Regions from separate parts of the Brevibacillus sp. YAE8 genome, predicted to be linked through region 2. Evidence: predicted binding sites of a transcription regulator. Region 2 holds the regulator's gene; the other holds the start of a gene.
What was found. Region 2 encodes LexA, which represses DNA repair genes until DNA is damaged. Its sites were predicted from a motif close to CGAACATATGTTCG; they were not measured.
Positions count from the first base shown of each region.

Region 1: AC27IT_RS15600 (WYL domain-containing protein) is a predicted target of LexA. The motif match lies at 4,770-4,783, and genes of this name have one in related genera.

Region 1 is NZ_BAAIYG010000012.1:41,765-48,345, reverse strand. Features, by position in the region: gene AC27IT_RS15620 (nucleobase:cation symporter-2 family protein) at 1-1,278, opposite strand, end outside; gene AC27IT_RS15615 (xanthine phosphoribosyltransferase) at 1,310-1,900, opposite strand; purine riboswitch at 2,237-2,338, opposite strand; gene rsgA (ribosome small subunit-dependent GTPase A) at 2,478-3,563, opposite strand; gene AC27IT_RS15605 (hypothetical protein) at 3,801-3,953, shown strand; gene AC27IT_RS15600 (WYL domain-containing protein) at 4,455-4,736, opposite strand; gene AC27IT_RS15595 (hypothetical protein) at 4,926-5,081, opposite strand; gene AC27IT_RS15590 (MFS transporter) at 5,454-6,581, opposite strand, start outside.
Region 2 is NZ_BAAIYG010000001.1:508,320-514,900, forward strand. Features, by position in the region: gene AC27IT_RS01880 (HelD family protein) at 1-1,445, opposite strand, end outside; gene crcB (fluoride efflux transporter CrcB) at 1,485-1,850, opposite strand; gene AC27IT_RS01890 (DUF896 domain-containing protein) at 1,950-2,147, opposite strand; gene yneA (cell division suppressor protein YneA) at 2,240-2,581, opposite strand; gene lexA (transcriptional repressor LexA) at 3,170-3,793, shown strand; gene AC27IT_RS01905 (DUF456 domain-containing protein) at 3,855-4,340, opposite strand; gene AC27IT_RS01910 (DUF4269 domain-containing protein) at 4,468-5,034, shown strand; gene AC27IT_RS01915 (CD3324 family protein) at 5,377-5,640, shown strand; gene AC27IT_RS01920 (FusB/FusC family EF-G-binding protein) at 5,812-6,450, shown strand; gene AC27IT_RS01925 (hypothetical protein) at 6,463-6,581, opposite strand, start outside.

The DNA of each region.
Region 1 (6,581 bases), on a different contig from region 2:
GGCAGCCTGGTTGACTTTTTTATTCGTATGCACCAGCAAAATGTTCAACACAACCGCTGTCAGCGAGCCTGTCACGATACCGTTTTGCAGCATCATTTTCACCATGGTCGGCAGTTGGTCAAACATGCTCGGCACAGCGGCGGAGCCGAGGCCGACCGCGATACTGCAAGCGGCGATCAGCAGATTTTCATTTTGGCGAAGATCTACGTGCGACAAAATGTTGATTCCGGATGCGACTACCATCCCGAACATCGCGATCATCGCGCCGCCCAATACGGCATTGGGGACGACCGTCGTCAGCGCAGCCAGCTTTGGCAAAAGCCCCAGCACAACCAGCAATCCGCCAGCCCCGATCATGACGTCGCGGGTTTTGATCCCCGTCAAGGAAACGAGCCCTACGTTTTGCGAGAAGGCAGTGTATGGGAACGCGTTGAAAATGCCGCCCAGAACAATCGCGATTCCTTCGCCGCGCAAGCCTTTGACGACGTCCTTGTCCGTTACTTTCGTCTCGGTTACTTTTCCGAGCGCAAAATAAACGCCAGTCGACTCTGCCATACTAATGATGTTGACCAAGATCATCGTCACAATCGCCACAATCGAAAATTGCGGCGCGCCGAAGTAAAACGGCTCGACTACGCTGAACCAGGACGCTTCCGCCACGCTGGCGAAGCTGACCATGCCCATCATGTACGCGACGACTGTCCCGACGACAAGGCCGAGCAAGACGGAAATCGCGCGAATAAATCCGGTAAAGAAGCGATTAATAAACAAAATAATAGCCAATGTTCCGAGCGCGAGCAGCAGGTTGCGCGGAGAGCCGAAGTCCGGCATGCCTTGTCCACCGGCGGCGTTGTTCATCGCCACAGGAATGAGCGACAGACCGATAATGGTCACGACAGAGCCTTGCACCACGGTCGGGAAAAACCGCAGCAGCTTGCCAAATAACGGAGCAGCCAAGACGACGAACAGACCGGAGACGATTATCGCTCCATAAGCCGTGGCCAGATTGCTCGTAGAGGCAATCGCGATAATCGGACCTACGGCAGTAAACGTACAGCCAAGCACAACCGGGAGACGAATCCCTGTGTAGCGCGTCCCGATGACTTGCAGCAACGTAGCGATCCCGCACGTGAACAAATCGGCGGCGATCAAGTAAGCAATCTGCGCAGGAGTCAGGTTCAGGGCCCCGCCAATGATAAGCGGTACGACGACAGCACCCGCATACATCGCAAGTACGTGCTGCAGACCTAAAGTAACTATCTTCTGTTTGGATAGCATGAGGTATTCTACTCTCCTCTAGTAATAGGATTTAGACACGGACAGTTTCCGCTTGAATGAACTGAATGCCCTCTGGAGACATGGACGCGATGCGCGCCAAAGACTCAATGCGGACACCCGCTTGCTCCAGCAATCCACGGCCTTCCTGGAAGCTTTTCTCGATCACGGCTCCGATGCCGACCAGGTGAGCGTTGGCGTCTTTAATAATCTGGGTCAACCCGATCAGCGCAGCCCCGGTCGCGAGAAAATCGTCCACGATCAGCACGCGGTCATCCGGCGACAAATACTGCTTGGACACGCTGATCTGATATGTTTCCTGGCGGGTAAAGGAGTGGACAGGAGCCGAGTACACCTCTTCTGTCAGCGTCACTGCCTTTTTCTTTTTCGCGTACACAAAAGGCACACCCAAAGCGAACGACGTCGCCAGCGCAAAATGAATGCCGCTCGCCTCGATCGTCAAGACTTTCGTAATTTTCTCGTCGGCAAAAAGCTGGGCGAAACGCTCGCCGATCTTCATCGTCAATTGAGGGTCTACCTGATGGTTCAAAAACGCATCCACCTTCAACACGGATGCGGACAGCACCTTGCCGTCTTGTACGATGCGTTCTTGCAATTCTTTCATGTTTTCTTCCTCCTCCATCAACTCTAGCGTGCCAGCAAACGACGCTAGTCCAACCAAATGAGAACACTTCGCTTCGCCGAGTTGTTCGGGCGAACGGCGCTTGTCCTTTTTGTCGATATCCATTTTTCTGGATTCCATCGACGAAAAAAAATAAAGCCCCGAACGGACAGGTCACAGGCAGGCTCAGGTGATAAAACCAACGCCAAGTGAAACTGTCCCTCGGGGCTTTTCTCCCTCAGGTATAACACGCCACAAAAAAGCGTGTCAGCGTCCTTTCGACCAGACGACCCACTCCCTCCTGTCACATGGAACAGGAAACAGCGATAAGCGCAGTCGATGGAACGCGATTTCACTCGTAGTCAGGTGATTTACGGTCACCCGGTAGAAACTGTTGGGCCTTATTCCCAAAATTATACGAGCACTTCGTATGCGGTTTATCCAGCACGATTGCTGGGTCTTGCCCCAATCTATCACAACTGGCTTGCTGGAATCAAGCGTAAATTTCTGAAAGTCTAGCCGCGCGCTTGCCCTGTCTCCAAACGAAAAGAGCCCCCGGTTGTCCGAGGACTCTTGCGTTTTATCGCTTCGGCTTTTTGCTTCGTGCTTGCATGGTGATTTTTTTCCACTTGTCCTTCTCTGCTGCTGCCAGCCTTGCATCTTCCTTGCGAGCCAGATGGGCCAGTTCGCGCTGAAGCTTCAAATAGCTGTCGAAGCGAGCTTTTTCCAGCGAACCGTCCTCAATCGCCGCCCGAACGGCGCACCCTGGCTCCCGCCCGTGCTGGCAATCGTTGAATCGGCACGCTTCCGCCAGTTGCTCGATATCGTCAAAAGCTCCGCGGAACCCCTCATCCGCTTCCCATAGCTGCAGCTCGCGCATGCCCGGCGTGTCGATCATGAGAGCGCCGTCCGGAAGCTGGAACAGTTCGCGGTGAGTAGTCGTATGGCGGCCGCGGTCGTCTCCCTCGCGCACTTTGTTTACTTTTTGCTGCTCTGCTCCGCTCAGCTTGTTGATTAAGGTAGACTTGCCGACACCAGAGGACCCCATGAGCGCCACTGTCTGGCCACACCCCAGGTACGGGGCAAGCTGTTCCAGCCCTTCTCCCCGCTCTGCGCTGACTACGTGCACAGGCACGCCAATCGCGACGCTTTCTACGTCCGCGATGCGCTGCTCCAGATCGTCGCACAAGTCGGCTTTTGAAAGCACGATCACCGGATTGGCTCCGCTTTCCCAGGCGAGGATGAGATAGCGCTCCATCCTGCGTATATTAAAATCGTTGTTTAAGGCATTCACTAAAAATACGGTATCGACGTTGGCAGCCACGATCTGCTCTTCGACGCTGTCTCCCGCAGCTTTGCGGGAAAACTTGCTCTTGCGCGGCAGCACTGCATGAATCGAGGCTTTCTTTTCCTCGGGACGCGCCGTGATGACGACCCAGTCTCCTACCGCCGGATAATCCTCGCGGCCAGTCGCCTCATAGCGCAACTTGCCCGTGACTTCGCCCAAAAGCTCGCCGTGCTCGCTCAACAGACGATAAATGCGTTTATGTTCCAGCGTGATTCTGCCCACGCTGTAGCCTTTCTCGGCATAAGGGGCGAACAGATTGGCAAAATGCTCATTCCAGCCCAAAGTTTGCAAAACAGATTGATTGGTTGTGTGATTCAAAACGGATTCCCCCTGCAAATGGTTGTATGATTGGCCCTACGCCAAAACCAGTCGCAGTCGAATCCTCATTTTTTTGAACGGTGCTACTGTTCGCTTGAAAGGAGGATTCCTGCGACGGACGTTCCTACACTCTGTACGAATTTGATGTTTGCCATAATACATCTCTCCTTTTTCAAGCCCGCACCATTCATGGTTTGGAATCAACTTTTTCCCAATCATTGTAACACATCAGGAGGCATGGAAAAAGCCTCAGTCTCCACCTCCACCGCCGCCTCCGCCTCCGCTGTCTCCACCGCCACTGTCGTGGCTGCATCCATATCCATCCGAGTCGTGGTGGCGATGATGGTGATGATGGCCGCTGTCCACATAAAAGGCTCCGCCACTGTCTGAGGACGACGAATACGAGCGTCTCCTTCCGCTCTTTGCGACGGCTCTGATCGAAAAGAGAGTCACTGCGATTACGAGAAAAACGACGATGAGAATAACGTACTCCATCAGCGTCCACGCCCTCTCCGCCCCTAAGGGGAATACTGTGTTCACTTTCATTATACCACAAGCTGGCTAACACTTTTGGAACAGGATGGGTGAAAAGGATGGCGTTGGTGGGGAGGGGAGCTGACTGCCTCGGGGTCGGGGTGTCAGAGGGGCAGCTTTTCTGGCTGTCTGGCTGTTCGGTTGCACGGCTTTCCGGCTTTCCGGCTTCACGGCTTTCCAACTGTCCGGCTGCACGACTTTCCGACTGTCCAACTGCACGGCTTTCCGACTCCCCGGCCGTTATGGCTTCCGCTTCCGGCCGCCCGACTTTCCGACTTCCTGACTGTCCAGCCATCTAACCATTTGGCTGACTTCCCTGCCCTTCCTGACCCTCGCGACCTCCCGTGACCTGCCACCTCACCCCACAAACTGCCCGGCAACTGGCGCGAGCGCCAAAATGCCGGCAATCGCGAACACCCGACAAGCCTTTCTCGTATAGCAATACGCCTTGAGCTGCCCCTTATCCTCATCCAGCAAAAGAATCCGGATGATTCGCCTGCTCGTCTGGCCCCGCTTGTTCAAATAAATGATCTCAACCGCTTGCTGTCTGTCTCTGTACTTTTTCAAATCCGCCAACACCAAAGCTGTCACCGCCTCATGAAAAGACATGATTGATTGGACGCGCAGCCGTCTCCCCATGCCTAGCTGCTGTTGAAAACATCCTAACACAAGAGAACTCATGTTCGCAAATTGGTTTTTTTCCCTGCTTGCTACCGGGATCGTTATGGCTGCGTCCTCTTCGGCTCGCGACAATTGGATGAGCCTCTTTTCAAAAGAGACGGTGCGGTATTGCACAAAAAAGCCCGGCCACCTTTAGTGGCCAGGCTGCTATTTCACTTTTTCCTTCGAATTTAGAATCAACTTTTTTAACAACGCATCGCTTTCTTTACGTTCAGCCTCGGTTACAGACGGTATGGCAAGGATACCTTTTGCGACATCTTCAAGCTTCTCCATTCGAAGATCGATTAAAAACTTGTTTCCCATATTGCCATCCTCCTATCCAAAGCCTGAACCAATTCAAAAGCTGACGGCGGCGGTATTACAATTCTGTGACCGATACTCTGTGCGCGTAAAGATTGAACGTAATGTTCAATGAGATTCGTCTTTGCAAAAAATGCTACCCAGCCACCGAATCCTAAATCAAAACTTTTTTTGCACGCAATGGCAAAAAGATGAGGGCCAACACCAACAAACTCTTTTTTTGCGCTACCTATGTTCCATAGGGCGCTTTCTGCTACATATACATCTACCTACAGTTCGTTTGGCTCCAAGGATATTAAACCTTGAATGACAGTATCACCTTGAACCGTAAGCTTATATACATCGCGCGAACTACTCTGAAACTCTTTGCGCCAGTTAACGCCTGCGCAGCACCCGCCCGAACACCGCCAGGATCGGCAGCAGTAGCAGCGCCGCCGTCAGCAAGGATGCGCGGATCGACAGGCGGTTTCCGATCCAGCCGACTGCTGGTCCTCCTGCCGTCTGTCCAAACGCGTTGGACTGGCTCATCATCGACAGGACGGTCGCCCGCACGCTGCTTTCGATGTTCAGGTTCAGCCACGTGTCGTACAGCGGGTTGATAAGTGACTCGATGGCTCCGATCAGCAGCAAGGTGGCCAGCGCCCAGCCAAAATCAGGAGCCATGGCGAAGGAGATCAACGCCGCAATTTTCAGCGCGGTCAAAACGAACATGCCGACAATGACGACACGCCCGTTGTTGACATCCAGCCGCTTCTCGGCAAAGCTGACCGCGAACAGCCCGAGCAGGCTCGACAGGGCGGCAATGATGCCGAACCACATCGCCATCGAAATGCCCGCAAGCTGCGGGAAGCCAATCTCGGAAATCAAGTGCGCTTCCCGCAGGCGGTCGTATCCCTCGGAAGCTGCGCCCGTAAACAGCGTCACAAGCAAAATCAACAGCAAGATCGGCTGCCTGCGAATGACGTGTGCGCCAGACAGCCACGTCTGGGCCATTTCCCGCCAGTGGGAAGCGCCTCGCTCGCGCTCCCTGGGCGTAAAGCCCGTCTCCTGCATGAACAGGATCAAAAACACGCCAAGCCCCAAATAGATCAAGCCCCCGACCAGATAGGGCAAGTTTGGAGCCAGCGTGGACAGCCAAACGCTCAGCCCGATTCCGAGCATATTCGCCAGCAAAGAGTAGCGCTTCGCCCGCATGAAGATGCTCCCGAGCTTTTCTTCCCCCACCTCGTCCGCAATCCAGGCCGTATCGGCCCCGCTGACGAACGTGTCTCCCACGCCGAAAAACACTTGGGCAACCAACACCCACATAAACGCGGAGACAAACGGCAAAACACCATCAATGGCAGGCAAAATACCTTGCAGAACAAAAGCCGTCCCCAGCAAAAACATCCCGATAATGACAGACAGACGGCGGCTGTACGTATCCGCCACCACACCCGTCACGCCCTCGAACAAGAGCACGGACAGCTCCAGCACCATGCCGACCAGCAAAAGCTCAAACGG
Region 2 (6,581 bases):
TCCAGCCGCTCCTGGGCAAACAGCGCCGCAGAAGACCGGCTCACATCGCGGACCACTTCGTCGGAAATGTCCGCAGGGACAAGCTTGCGCAACAGCTCCTCCTCTGCGATCAGCTCGCGGTACGACTCGAAAATGTCCAGCCGCGGGAAGGAGACGAGGTACGTATCCAAAATTTGCTCCAGCATTTTTTCAAACTTGGCCAGCCCTTGCTTGTCGAGGTCGACTTTTCGCTCGCGCAAATGCGAAAATAGTTGCTTGTTCATCTCCTGCTTCAAATGCTTGCGCAGCGCATCGACGCGCCGATGGTACGGCAAGGACCCGAACTGCTCCAGAAAAAACTGCCGGATCGTCTCGCCCGGGATGGAGAACACTTGCTTCGTCTTGTTGTAAAGAAAACTCAGTTTTTTGAACGGGATTCTCGTCTCGATCACGTAGCGTATGTACTCTTCCATGGCTTCCCGGCACGCCAGCGAGCCTTTGAAACGCAGCCGATGGCGGGTGATTTCCTGCTCCCGCTCGTCCTGCCCTTCTTCAAAAAACAACTGCAGCGGTTTGTCCGGGCTCACGATCCGCCAGCCTTTGGGCATGAGCGGCTTCACGAGCCGCGCCGCCCAGTCTACAAACGTCGATTGCTGAACATCGTCGACGCCAAGCTCGGGTAGCACCTCTGATATGTACGTCAGAAACATCCGGTTCGGGGCGAACACCATAAATTTTTTCGACATCATCGTATCCTGGTAGTTGTAAATCAGGTACGACAGCCGATGCAGCGCAATCGTCGTCTTTCCGCTGCCCGCAACCCCTTGCACGACGATCGGCCGATCTTTTTCCGCGCGAATGATGTCATTTTGCTCCGACTGGATCGTCGCGACGATATCTTTTAAGCGGCTGTCATTCGTCAAGTTCAGATTGGCGTTCAAAAATTCGTCGATGAAGCCTTCCTGCAAAAACTCGTCCGGGTGCCCCATCTCGCGGTTGATCGTCTCTTTTACAGCGCCATCGTAAATCCCGACGATTTTTCCGTCCTCAATCGCGAAGTTGCGCTTCAATCTCACCTCGCCGCGCACGATCTCGCGCCCCATCCGGTAAAACGCATCCTTGCTCTCTCCGGAATAATAGAGACTGGCAATGGGCGCTCGCCAATCCACGACGATCGAATCAAACGTATCGCTGCGGACGATCCCTCTTTTTCCGATGTACACCTGGTCAAGCTCGTAAACCTCGTCCTTGAGAAAATCGACTCGGCCAAAGTACGGCTTGTCGCGTCCGTGATCCTCCAAATAACGCAGGTCTTTTGCCTTGCTTGCGTTCACGACCTGCTTGACGTAATCGTCGGTCGCTTCCCGAATCTCTTCGCGCAGCCGAGCGATCTCCCCATCGATCAATGCAATCGTCTCATCCAGCTTGTTTTGTTCTGCCTCGTAATCGCGGTGTTGGGTACTCACACCCATCCCCCCTCTCGTCTTTTATCAATGTGATGGTCGTTATTGCATTTGTCTGGCAAGCCAGATTCCCGCGGCACAAGAGAGCAGGCCGACCACGATACTGAGCAGGGCGTAAACGAGCCCGCGCAGCCATTGTCCCTCTCCCCAGAACGAAACCACTTCCAGCGAAAATGTGGAAAACGTCGTGAATCCGCCCATAATACCTGTCGTAAACAAAAGATACAGCTCAGGCGAGAAGCCTCCCCGCTCCTTGCCGATCACAAACAAAACGCCGATGGCAAACGAGCCAATGATGTTCGCCAGCCACGTGCCTACAGGCCAGCCCGGCTGATTGGCAACCAGCGCCAGCACATAACGAAGCAACGAGCCGACTGCTCCCCCAACCGCTACAGCCACCCATGCCATTGGTCCCCCTCCTCAATTGCAAAACTGGCAGAAGTCGTCAGGAACAAAAAGACACCCGAGCGTCAAGCAAGGATGTCTGCCGTATCAATACAAGTAAGTTTACTGTTTTGGACGATTTTCCTCAAGATCTTCCACATAGCGGATGGAATCCAGATTCGCTCGAAGCGACATCTTGACCGCATCGATGTACTTTTGGCGCAGAGCTTTTTGCTCCTGCTTTTCCTCGTCAGTCAAGCCAACCTCGCGAGATTTCTTGACCAGTTCGTTGATTCGTTTAATTTCCGCGTCAGATACCACGTTCCGGTTCCTCCCACTCTGTAGTAATGCCGCTTTATTATATCATATCAGTCGGAACTGGCAAGAGAGCGGATGGCGGGCAAGTGCTCGAATCAGTCCGTTTCCGGGATGAACAAGGTCTGCCCCGGATAAATGAGATTGCTGTCGAGGTTGTTCGCCATTTTGATATCGAAAATCAGATCGCGCACATCCACCTTTTCCGAATGATGATGGCGCACAGCAATCGTCCAAAGACTGTCGCCGGAGCGAACGGTCACTTCTTTTCCTTTTAGCGGCTCTTTATGCGCAGAAGAGGCAAACACCAGTTCGGTAAGCAAGTAAAAAAAGAGAGAGAACGTCAGCAAAAACAAAATAGCTTGTCCTCTCGTGATGCCCAAACGGACGCGGCGAGGCTGCTTTTTCTCGAAACGGTTATGGATAGACATGGCATTCATAATATGACCCCCTACAAACATACGTTCTATAAGTTCGTATCCCTATCATAAATGAGAACATATGTTCATGTCAATACAAAAACCGCCGTCTCGCAAATTCGCGCGGAGCTGCTGTGCGCAGCCGTTTTTGCTTCGGATGACGCTGCCGGGCGACTCTATTGGGGTGGATTTAGCTCGTTTCTAGCTGGTTGCTTGCTACCTGAACAGAAGTCCAAGTGTGCCGCGTTGGTGCGGTTTGTGGCTTGGCGTAAGCTCGGCTCTTCGGTACTGGAGCGGCTGGCGGTTTGACGTGAGCTCGACTCTGCGACAGTGGAGCGGCTTGTGGCTCGACGTAAGCCCGGCTCCGCGACGATGGAACTGTTTGCCGACTTGGAGTTAGCCCGGCTCTATTACAATGGAACTGCTGCAACTTACGGCTCCGGCCGCCCGCCCGCGCTTTTTTCGAGATTTGGCCGCTGCTGTCGAATCAAATGCATTTACCCTGTCAAAAATTCCTGTTCGCATCAAAATCGAACTTATGTTTGTCGAACGCAAGCTCCCATGGTATAATATAGGAAAACATGTTCGAGAAATCAGGGGTGTCTCTCTATGTCAAAATTATCCAGCAGACAACAAGCCATAATCGAATTTATTCGCAAGGAAGTCCGGGACAAAGGCTATCCTCCATCCGTCCGCGAAATCGGCGAAGCTGTCGGACTTGCCTCCAGCTCTACTGTGCACGGTCATCTGGCGCGCTTGGAAAAGAAAGGGCTGATCCGCCGCGACCCTACCAAGCCTCGCGCCATCGAACTGCTGTCTGAGGAAGACCGCTTCCAGGACAACTTCGAGGACTCTGTCGTTCGCGTTCCCGTCATCGGGAAAGTAACCGCCGGGCAGCCGATTACCGCGATTGAGGACGTCGAAGAGTACTTCCCGCTTCCAGAAAATATCGTGACTTCAGACAAGGTGTACATGCTGCGGATTTCCGGGAACAGCATGATCGACGCCGGTATCCTGGACGGCGACTACGTAATCGTGCGTCAGCAGCACGTCGCCAACAACGGCGATATCGTCGTCGCCATGACAGAAGAAGACGAAGCGACCGTCAAGCGCTTTTTCAAAGAGAAGAACCACTTCCGCCTCCAGCCGGAAAACGCGACGATGGAACCGATCATTTTGGACAACGTCACCATTCTCGGAAAAGTCATTGGCGTCTATCGCCTCATCCACTAATCGTTCCAGCGCATGAAAAAAGGACAGCCTCCGCTGTCCTTTTTCGTCTCTATCATTATATTTATCTGGCAAGGAAAAACCAGACGATCATGCTCACCTGCAACACGACTTTGACAACTGCGCTTCCCAAAAAGCCGATCAGCGAGCCAAAGCCTGCCTTTACCGCTTTCTCTATCGGCTGCTTTTGCACGAGCAACTCCACCAGCACCACGAGCACGAACGGCATAATCAGCATCCCGAACGGCGGGAACACGAAGATTCCGAGAACAATCCCTACGGCCGCAGCCACCGAAGACCATTTGGAGCCGCCGTACTTTTTCACGAAAAACATGTTGGTCAACAAATCCGCACCGTACAGCAAGATACTGAGCACCACCATCCCCCACCAGAAAGACGCTGGCAACCCCGCTCCCGGATCGGCTATGAAAAAGTGGTAGAGCAAAAAGCCTGCCCACAGTAAAATCGTATCGGGTAGTACTGGCAAAAATATACCGGCGATACTTAGCGCGAAAAGCACCAACACGATAATCCAAAGAACAATATCCATTCTCTATGCACTCCTCTCACATAGGTAATACGAGAAAAAGCGGATTGAAGTTGCACTCTTCTTTTGCGAATCCGTGAGGCCGTCTGCGAGGAGTACCTGCCTATTTTAACGAAAGCGGAGGGTTACTATGACGCGAAACTGGCGCGACCTATCTTATTTGCACAACGGGACACCGAAACAAAAAGCTGCGGGCCAGGCCATCGCCCAATCCGCGGTCATGCAGCGGCTGCAAGCGTTCGATCCCGTGCTCGCAGGTACGATCCCTCTGGACATCGACATTGCGGACAGCGATCTGGACATTATTTGCGAGTGCCACGACCTCGAGCAGTTTGCCGACGTCGTCCGCGCTTCGTATGCGGCGTATGAAGGCTACAAGGAAGCTCGTCTGCTCGTGCAAGGCGTGCCCACCTGCCTGATTACGTTTTTTGCCTGCGGCTTCTGGTTTGAGCTGTTTGCCCAACCGCGCCCGGTCGAACAGCAAAATGCGTATCGGCACATGGTCGTCGAGCACCGTTTGCTGCTGCTCGGTGGCGCTGACGCCCTCCGCGCCATCCGCCAGCTCAAGCAAGACGGCCTGAAAACCGAACCTGCTTTTGCCTCCTATTTTAACATTCCGGGAGACGATCCATACCAGGCGCTGCTGGATGTGGAAAAGTGGACGGAAGAACAGCTCCGCACTCTTGTGACCAGGTAAAGAGTCCCCCGCTCCTTTGTCGCATAGGCGGACGGCGCGCGCGTGGTGAAAAAATCGCCAGAGCCGCGGTGCAAATGGCGGACAGATGATTTATAATGGGAACTACTGCGCGGGCACTTGGCGGCGCGCAGGGAGTAAACGAGAACGAGGGGGTGTGTGGTTGGTGAATGGAATTGGTTTGCCAGATACTGCAGCGTCTCATGCAAAGCCTGGGAATAAGGCGATACTTTGCATGAGGTGGACAGTCGTTTAGACAATTCATCGCCTTCTCTAACGTATCTCATTTCTTATTTCCTGGCTTTGCCCCTTATTTTTCACTTCAAAAATAAGGAGCGAGCGGAAATGAAATATGTGAATGCAGCCAGCATGCTGCCAGAAACCTTGATCGCAGAAATCCAAAAGTACGTGCAGGGAGAAATCATCTACATTCCGAAACCGAAGACGGCCCATCACAAATGGGGGACCCGGACCGGCGGCAGAAAACAGTTGGATGAACGCAACAGCGCGATCCGCAACGCTTTTCGCGAAGGCGCCTCCATCCAGGAGCTGGCCGAGCAGTACTTTCTCTCGACGGAAACGATCAAAAAGATTGTGTATGCCAAATAGACAAAAGCACTGGCGCGTCCACGAGACGGTCAGTGCTTTTCCTATGCCGAGTTCTTTTTACAATCGTTTTTTCCCTTTGCAGCGCACTCCGCTCCTTTTACAGTAGAAGGTACAAACACCATCACGACTCCTCACGCCCGACGGAGTACGCTGCAAGGAGGAACCAGAAAGATGCAACCATTTATTTCACCCCACCACTATCACTTCATCAAAGCACAGGTGCAAACCTTGTTGAACGCATACACAAGCAGCACAGACCCTAATGTCATCCGGGCCCGCAAAGAAATCGCCCAGGAATCCGTGTTCCAGCTCTTCCCCGGCATGACAGAGGAACAAAAGCAACTGCTTGCGCCACTCGCAGCCATCAAGGAAAAGAACGAAGCCAAACAGTTTTTGCTGCGGCTCTCGCCGTATATCATCCCGTTTCCCGCTTTGACCGAGCAAGCGATCAAAAAAATGTTCCCGAAGGTCAAGAAGCTCAAGCCGCCTGCGACAGCGGAAATCCCGTATGCCGAAACGTCGTATGTAAGCTGGTTCGACAGCGGGGCAGACAAAAAGTACATGATCGCCTACTACCCTGACAAGCTGATCGGCATTCACGGCGTTTTTACTCCCCTGCCCAAAAAAGGGATTTGTGCGATCTGCAACAAAATTACCGACATCGGCATGTTCGTCCTGGAAGCGCGGGGCGCTGGCGACGGCACGTATTTGAAAAAAGGAAACTATTTGTGTCAGGACAGCGTCACTTGCAATCAAAATATTCGTTCGCTGGAAAAACTGCATGATTTTCTGGCTACGATGGTCAAATGAGCAGAAACACGATCATGCGCGAAAAACAGTGGCGGCTCCTTGTTCAAGCTTAGCGAACAAGGAGCCGTTTTCATAAAAAATACCCCTCAAGCAACTCAAGGGGCAGTTGACGGCAAACGGGCGAGAGGATG